Regions from separate parts of the Staphylococcus lutrae genome, predicted to be linked through region 1. Evidence: riboswitches for the same ligand, from Rfam matches in the RefSeq annotation. Region 1 holds a riboswitch; each other region holds the start of a gene.
The links. A riboswitch is a leader RNA that binds a small molecule or an ion and turns the genes downstream of it on or off. The one in region 1 is predicted to bind thiamine pyrophosphate.
Positions count from the first base shown of each region.

Region 2: another riboswitch for thiamine pyrophosphate. It lies ahead of thiC (phosphomethylpyrimidine synthase ThiC); the one in region 1 lies ahead of B5P37_RS09455 (ECF transporter S component).
Region 3: another riboswitch for thiamine pyrophosphate. It lies ahead of thiO (glycine oxidase ThiO); the one in region 1 lies ahead of B5P37_RS09455 (ECF transporter S component).

Region 1 is NZ_CP020773.1:2,035,957-2,038,236, forward strand. Features, by position in the region: gene B5P37_RS09450 (ABC transporter ATP-binding protein) at 1-481, opposite strand, end outside; gene B5P37_RS09455 (ECF transporter S component) at 493-1,068, opposite strand; TPP riboswitch at 1,194-1,293, opposite strand; gene graF (glycopeptide resistance-associated protein GraF) at 1,735-1,866, opposite strand; gene auxA (lipoteichoic acid stability factor AuxA) at 2,242-2,280, shown strand, end outside.
Region 2 is NZ_CP020773.1:1,014,958-1,017,237, reverse strand. Features, by position in the region: TPP riboswitch at 486-589, shown strand; gene thiC (phosphomethylpyrimidine synthase ThiC) at 786-2,280, shown strand, end outside.
Region 3 is NZ_CP020773.1:1,366,129-1,368,408, forward strand. Features, by position in the region: gene B5P37_RS06260 (L-cystine transporter) at 1-9, opposite strand, end outside; gene thiO (glycine oxidase ThiO) at 82-1,188, opposite strand; TPP riboswitch at 1,279-1,381, opposite strand; partial or broken gene B5P37_RS06270 (DNA-binding protein) at 1,742-2,156, opposite strand; gene B5P37_RS06275 (hypothetical protein) at 2,269-2,280, opposite strand, start outside.

The sequences.
Region 1 (2,280 bases):
CTAACATCGCAGTGGGTTCATCAAGAAAAAGCGTGTCTGCCCCTTGAAGTAACGTGCCGGCAATGGCAAGTTTTTGTTTCATTCCTCCACTTAATTGATGAATCTGTTGTTTAGGGTTAATGTCCAACCCGACTTGTGTTAATGCGTGTTGAATGCGGCGATCCATATCTTGTCGTGGCACTTGCTGATTTTCTAAAATAAATGCTAATTCTTCATTCACTTGTGGCAGGCAAAATTGTGAATCTGGGTCTTGAAAAATAACACCCGCATTTTTCGCTGGCATTAATGTATCGTATTTTAATGGTAAATCAATTAAGTCTGGAACAATGCCACTGAGAACATTGAGTAAAGTACTCTTACCAGAGCCAGAGGGCCCTAGTAAAAGTACTTTTTCTTTGTCTTTGATTTCGAGGTCAATCCCATCGAATGTTTTATGATGTGCACTTGGATATTTTAAACGTAAATTTTTAACTTTTAGCACGTGTCGTCACCTTACAATGTGTCATAGTCATCTTTCGAAGCTGGACGAAAGAGGCGTGTCACACCGGTTTGATCTAATGCTTTAACGAGTAAATAAGGGAAGATACCCGCTAAAACAGCGCCACTAATCAAACGGAATGAAATTAATAGAATTAAGTTCCATGTTGCGACTTCATTTAAATACCCGTAATACCAATCAATCGGTAAACTGATGACTGCTGCAGCGATACCAGCAAGAATCGCCACCATAAATGCACGCGATTGATAACGGAAAATCGCAAAGACAATTTCACATGCAAGACCTTGTAGTAAAGCATAAATAATTGTAGGAATATCAAAACGACCCATAAGAATGGTTTCGCCAGCACCTGCAGCAAATTCTGCTAATAATGCAATCCCCATTTTTGGGATGATGAGGTAAGCCACAACGGCTGCGCTAAACCACATCCCATACAAGAGTTGGTCGATATGCAGACCTAATGGCTGTACAGTATTATTGACAATCCACCAAAGATTGTAAATGACTGCAAAAATGACAGAAATTAATACAGTCACGAGTACATCTGATAATGTTAAACCTTTTTTCATCTGTTAATGCCTCCCAAAATAAAAAAATACGCATATCTCCTAAACAGAGACAGGCGTGACTGTGCTAACTTATGTATAAATCACCATAATTTGAATGTTAATGGACAATATTTGGTGTGTATTCATATCATAACAAAACACTTTCCTACGCTAGTATCATCTAGTTCAGGTTCGAAGGGTTTGAGGGGACGCCTCATCTCAGTTTTCACACCCCTAGTGTGCGTATTTAGTTGATATTGCAAATGTACACCTAGTCATGTGAAAAGTCAAGGTCTTAAAACGCTGTTCTAAAGCGATTTGAGTTCGATTATCGTATAAAAAATAGACACTGTTGACGGATAGCATTTAAAAATGATGAGACAATGAGAGAATGACAACATCGCGTACAATCTCCATTGCTTGATGCTCATGACGCTTTCCAAACTTTTGCCACACCATTGATGCACGTTGATTTATATTTAAAATAAAAAGCACAAAGGGGCTTTGATGTGAACGGCGCCATTAATATAGAGCGCGAGACAGCTTTTTTGCTCCAATTGAGCAAGTTATCTCGCGCGAGTAGGCGATTGATTAACATTTATCAATCGTGTTTGTGTGTCTCCCTCATACAGTCTATTCTACGTTTAAATGTCATTGAAGCACATTTAAACATGTCATTGACGGGTATTATTCAAATGTATCTTGAATATCGTCTTTTGTTTTTTCAATGCCGTCTTTGGTTTCTTTCGCTTGATCTTTCAATGATTCCTCTTTATCTTTTGCTTTTTCGGCTGCATTTTTAATGTCTTTTTCAGTCATCTATAACGCCTCCTTTTCATATTGAGCTATACGACTTTATAACCTAAATGGGTTTTTTCTAAACATAATCAACGGTAGCATTTTTTATTTATGAATCGAATAGGGCAACATCCGTTCATCAAGGGCAAATTGTTCAAAGCAAATGATTTTTGATCTATCATCTGAACCTTTAATATAATCATTGAACACAATGTCATTTGAATTGTTGTAAAACACATTGGAGTGGCAAGGATATGATGACACAAGCTTTATTTGATGACTTAACTGGGGCTTAAAACATGTTAAACTCATGACTATCCCATTCTAAAGTCTGATATTTTTGAAATATACAGACAGGCGACACAACTTCGTATATAATAACTTTGAGGTGAGAGGATGTCTTTATTTAATAAATACACCGAAGTGATTTACAGT
Region 2 (2,280 bases), 1.0 Mb from region 1:
GACTCCTGAGGGATAAAATAAAAATCTAAATATGATTTCTACTCTTTAATAGTGGTTCCTGTTTATCGCAGTAGCTGTCTGACTTCTCAATGCGCTCGCTTTTGAGAAGTCTAGTCAGCCTTGCGGGGGCAGTACGACGAAATCTTTGTTGCACATGAGATTTCTGTACTGCTCCCAAAATCCAATTCGGCATCGTTCAAGTGTACATCTCAATCAAGCCGAATTGAGTTGAAGGGCCAGCCCCTTGGAAAGCGAAGCCATGAAGGCAATCAAAAACACAATTCTTGGGAGAGGGCAAGTTTAACAAAAACGCTGTATCAATAGCATCAAATAATTTTTATACCCCATCCTCTCTTTTGTTTGTTTAGTAAAGTTCAATCTCTAAATGAATCAAATGACAAAAATAAAACAATTAAATCAATTTTATGATAGTAATTGTCATTTTACATTTTTAGTGATACGATACTGTTGAAAAACTTAATTATGGAACTTGCTAGGGGTGCCATTGATGCGCTGAAAGAGGTATACGCCTCAACCCTTTGAACCTGATCTAGATCATACTAGCGTAGGGAAGCAAACGAAACGTTAATCAAAATATCGTTTATCTGAATGTGACGGGGGTTGCACGATGTGTGACATGTCGACTGTTTCAGATTCAGATGGACTTTACATCATATTCGTTCGTTTTCGTACGCACTTTAGAATTATTCTGAGTGCGTTTTTATTTTGCCTATTATTTTCAGTGTTGTTAATGCCTCTTAGTGAAGTCAGAGGGGGTTAATGGAATGAAACAAGAACAAATTGAATTAAAGAAAAACTTTCCAGCAAGTCAACGTATTTTTAAGCAAGGTGAGGATGCGGATATTCAAGTCCCATTTCGCCAAATCGCCTTGTCTGAAACGGTAACTGAACAAGGGACAACGGAAAATGAACCTTTCGTCGTCTATGATACAGCGGGACCTTATCATGATGACACGTATGAAGTCGATGTCACGAAAGGCATTCCGGCACTGCGCACAGATTGGATTGAAGCCCGTCAAGATGTCGAACATTATGAAGGCCGTCGTGTGCAATCGATCGACAACGGTTACCATTCAGAAACACATAAAAATATTGTTGAACATCCATTCAAATATCAACCGAGACGTGCACAAGAGGGTAAACGCGTGACACAAATGTATTATGCGAAACAAGGTATCATCACTAAAGAAATGAAGTTCGTTGCAGCGCGTGAAAATGTCAGTCCAGAATTTGTCAGAGATGAGATTGCGAGAGGGCGCGCGATTATTCCGAACAACATCAATCATCCTGAATCAGAACCCATGATTATCGGTAAAAAATTTCAAGTGAAGATTAACGCGAATATCGGTAACTCTGCCGTGTCCTCATCTATTGAAGCAGAAATTGAAAAGTTAGTCTGGGCGATTCATTGGGGTGCGGATACGATGATGGACTTATCGACAGGTAAAAACATTCATGCGACACGGGAGTATTTAATTCGTAACTCGCCAGTCCCAGTGGGTACGGTGCCGATTTATCAAGCGTTGGAAAAAGTGAACGGTATCGCGGAAGACTTAACCTGGGAAATATATCGAGATACTTTAATTGAACAAGCTGAGCAAGGGGTGGATTATTTTACCATTCATGCGGGCGTATTATTACGTTATGTCCCATTAACGGTTGATCGTCTGACAGGTATTGTATCGCGTGGAGGCTCTATCATGGCGCAGTGGTGTTTGGCACATCATGAAGAAAGCTTTTTATATACACATTTTGAAGAAATATGCCAAATCTTGAATCGTTATGATATCGCTGTTTCCCTTGGTGATGGATTGCGTCCAGGTTCGATTTACGATGCCAACGATGAAAGTCAGATTGCAGAATTGAAAACATTAGGTGAGTTGACAGATATTGCATGGAAATATGATGTCCAAGTGATGATTGAAGGACCTGGGCACGTGCCAATGCATAAGATTAAAGAAAATCAAGACTTGGCTGATTTTTATTGTAAAGAAGCCCCGTTTTATACGCTAGGACCTTTAACGACAGACATTGCACCTGCCTATGATCATATTACTTCTGCCATTGGTGCGGCACAAATTGCAAGCCATGGCACAGCAATGTTGTGTTATGTGACGCCTAAAGAACACTTAGGTTTACCCAATAAAGACGATGTGCGTGACGGTGTGGTCACATATAAAATAGCAGCACATGCCGCAGATATTTCGAAGGGCTTACCAGGGGCAACAGACCGGGATGACGCGATTAGTAAAGCCCGTT
Region 3 (2,280 bases), 670 kb from region 1:
TATAGACATAAATACGCTTCCTTTTTAATTCCGACTTCTATAATAGGATAATGGGTAGGAAGCATAAAATCAAGGGTAATTTTATTGATATGTCAATTTTGGAGAAAATGAGTTGAGTTGTGTTCTAGCTTTATCATCCCCTTCAATCAGTTGCGCCATCAGTATGCCTGCAATTGGAGAAAGTAAGATACCATTGCGATAATGACCTGTGGCTACAAATAATCGGGGGGCGATTTCTCCCATTATAGGTACCTCATTTTCGGTGATAGGGCGAATACCTGTCCAAGTTTTAATGATACGATGAGATTGAAGTTGAGGAATCATACGTACACTTTCTCGATCGAGCCAAGACAGGTTGTCTGCATTGCTTTCTGTATCCCAACAATCATAATCTGAAGTCGCGCCAATTAAGAAACGATTCGGTCGTTTAGGGACGATATAACAACCGTTCATATTAAAAATGGTTTCCTTAAGACCTGTGTAATCAGAAGCGATAAGTTTGACGTCACCTTTGACGGGACGCGTTGGTAAATGGATATCCAATTGTTGTAATAACGTGCCACTCCAAGCCCCTGCCGCAATAATCAACTCATCGGCGTCAAATGTCCCTTTAGAGGTTATGACGCGATAACTTTGAGAATGACGTTGGAGTCGTTCGACTTCTGTATGTGTCATCAAATCAATATGTGCCCGTTTAAGTACCGATGCAATGAGTGCTTGCGTGTAAATATTGGCATTGATTTGCCCGTCATCTTGAATTTTAAACGCGGCACTTTGTGACGGATCAAGTTGTGGAAAACGTTGTATGAATTGTTGGGGCGTTAATGCCGTTACAGTATGGTCATGTCGGTGAAGAAATTCAAACTGTTGTTGAACAGCTGATACATCTTGTGGGCGAGAAGCGACTTTGATGAGACCGTATTGTTGGTATTCAATATCAATCCCTGTTTCAAGTTCAAGCGTACGCGCCAAATCAGGCATCATCGCCCGACTTTGCATCGCGAGTCGATAGAGTGGGGAGTCTTCGAAAAATTCATTTTGCGCACCTAGCATGCCTCCCGCAGCATAAGAGGCGTTCATTCGTGGTGTAGAGCGGTCGATAATACGGATGTGCCGTTGTTTTGTATTGAGTTGACGTGCAATGGCCAATCCCATGACCCCTGCTCCGATGATTATGGTATGTTTCATAAAAAAACCTCCTGCATAAAAGGATGCAAGAGGAATACGTATATGATTGAAATAACGTCAGCGACGCGCGATTTCGCGTTGAGACACATTCAGTAACATATTGCGCTTCCCTTCGTTGGTTCTAACCACGTCAGGTTCAAAGAGTTAAGATACCATCTTTCTCAGCTCGCCTCGAGCACCCCTAGCCTATCAATTTTTAATGATGATCAATCGTGTCTATTCATATCAATCTTAGCACGCTTTGTCAAATGATTGTGTGTTTTATTACATGGAGACGTCGGTTTATGATGACCGGTATAAACGCCTCAGTGTCCGTACATGTCGTGCAGGCAATCAATCGCTTAACCGATATGTCATGGATTATGAAATTAGCCCCCAAACAGGCGTTGGAAAAAGCCTTTTTTCTCATTACGTTGAATCGTTTCAGCAAGATCTTGATGTTCTTTTGTTTGCGTTTCAATACTTTCTTGTGTTTTATGAAGCTGTTCGGTTTGTTGTTGCTGTGCCGTTGTCAGTGCCTCCATAGATTGACGATTTGTCTCTAGTTGTGTATGTAACTGCTGTTGTAACGCTTTAAGCGCTTCTTGCTGTTGATTCACTTGTGAGACCATTTGACCTAACATTTGACGCTCTTCACGCATATGACTGATTTCGTTACGTAATTCCGTAATCAATTGCGGAACTTGTTGATCAGTAGGGAGTTGTTGGTCATGCGTTTTGACAATGACTTGTAAAAAGTCTTTTTCTTTTTCAAGCGCTTCAAAAGCAAGATCATAACTATTGGTTTGTGCAACACGTTCAGCAATTTCTTGGAAGAGCTCAATGTCCTCTTCTTTGAAATCAGTTGCTTCGCGTCCACGGTATTCCGTTTTATTTAAATGATAGCCGCGCTCTTCAAGGTGTTGCACAATTTTACGGACTTGTTTTTCACTCAGCTCAGATTTTTGAGCAAATTCTTTTGTTAGCATATGTCGTTTAGGTCCTTTCTCTCATTTTTAGACTGTCGCCAGTGTGCGCTCAGTGCCCCTTCAGTCTTACCTCTCTACTATTGTAACGACTTTAAGTACTGAATTCAAGGGCTTAGACATGAGG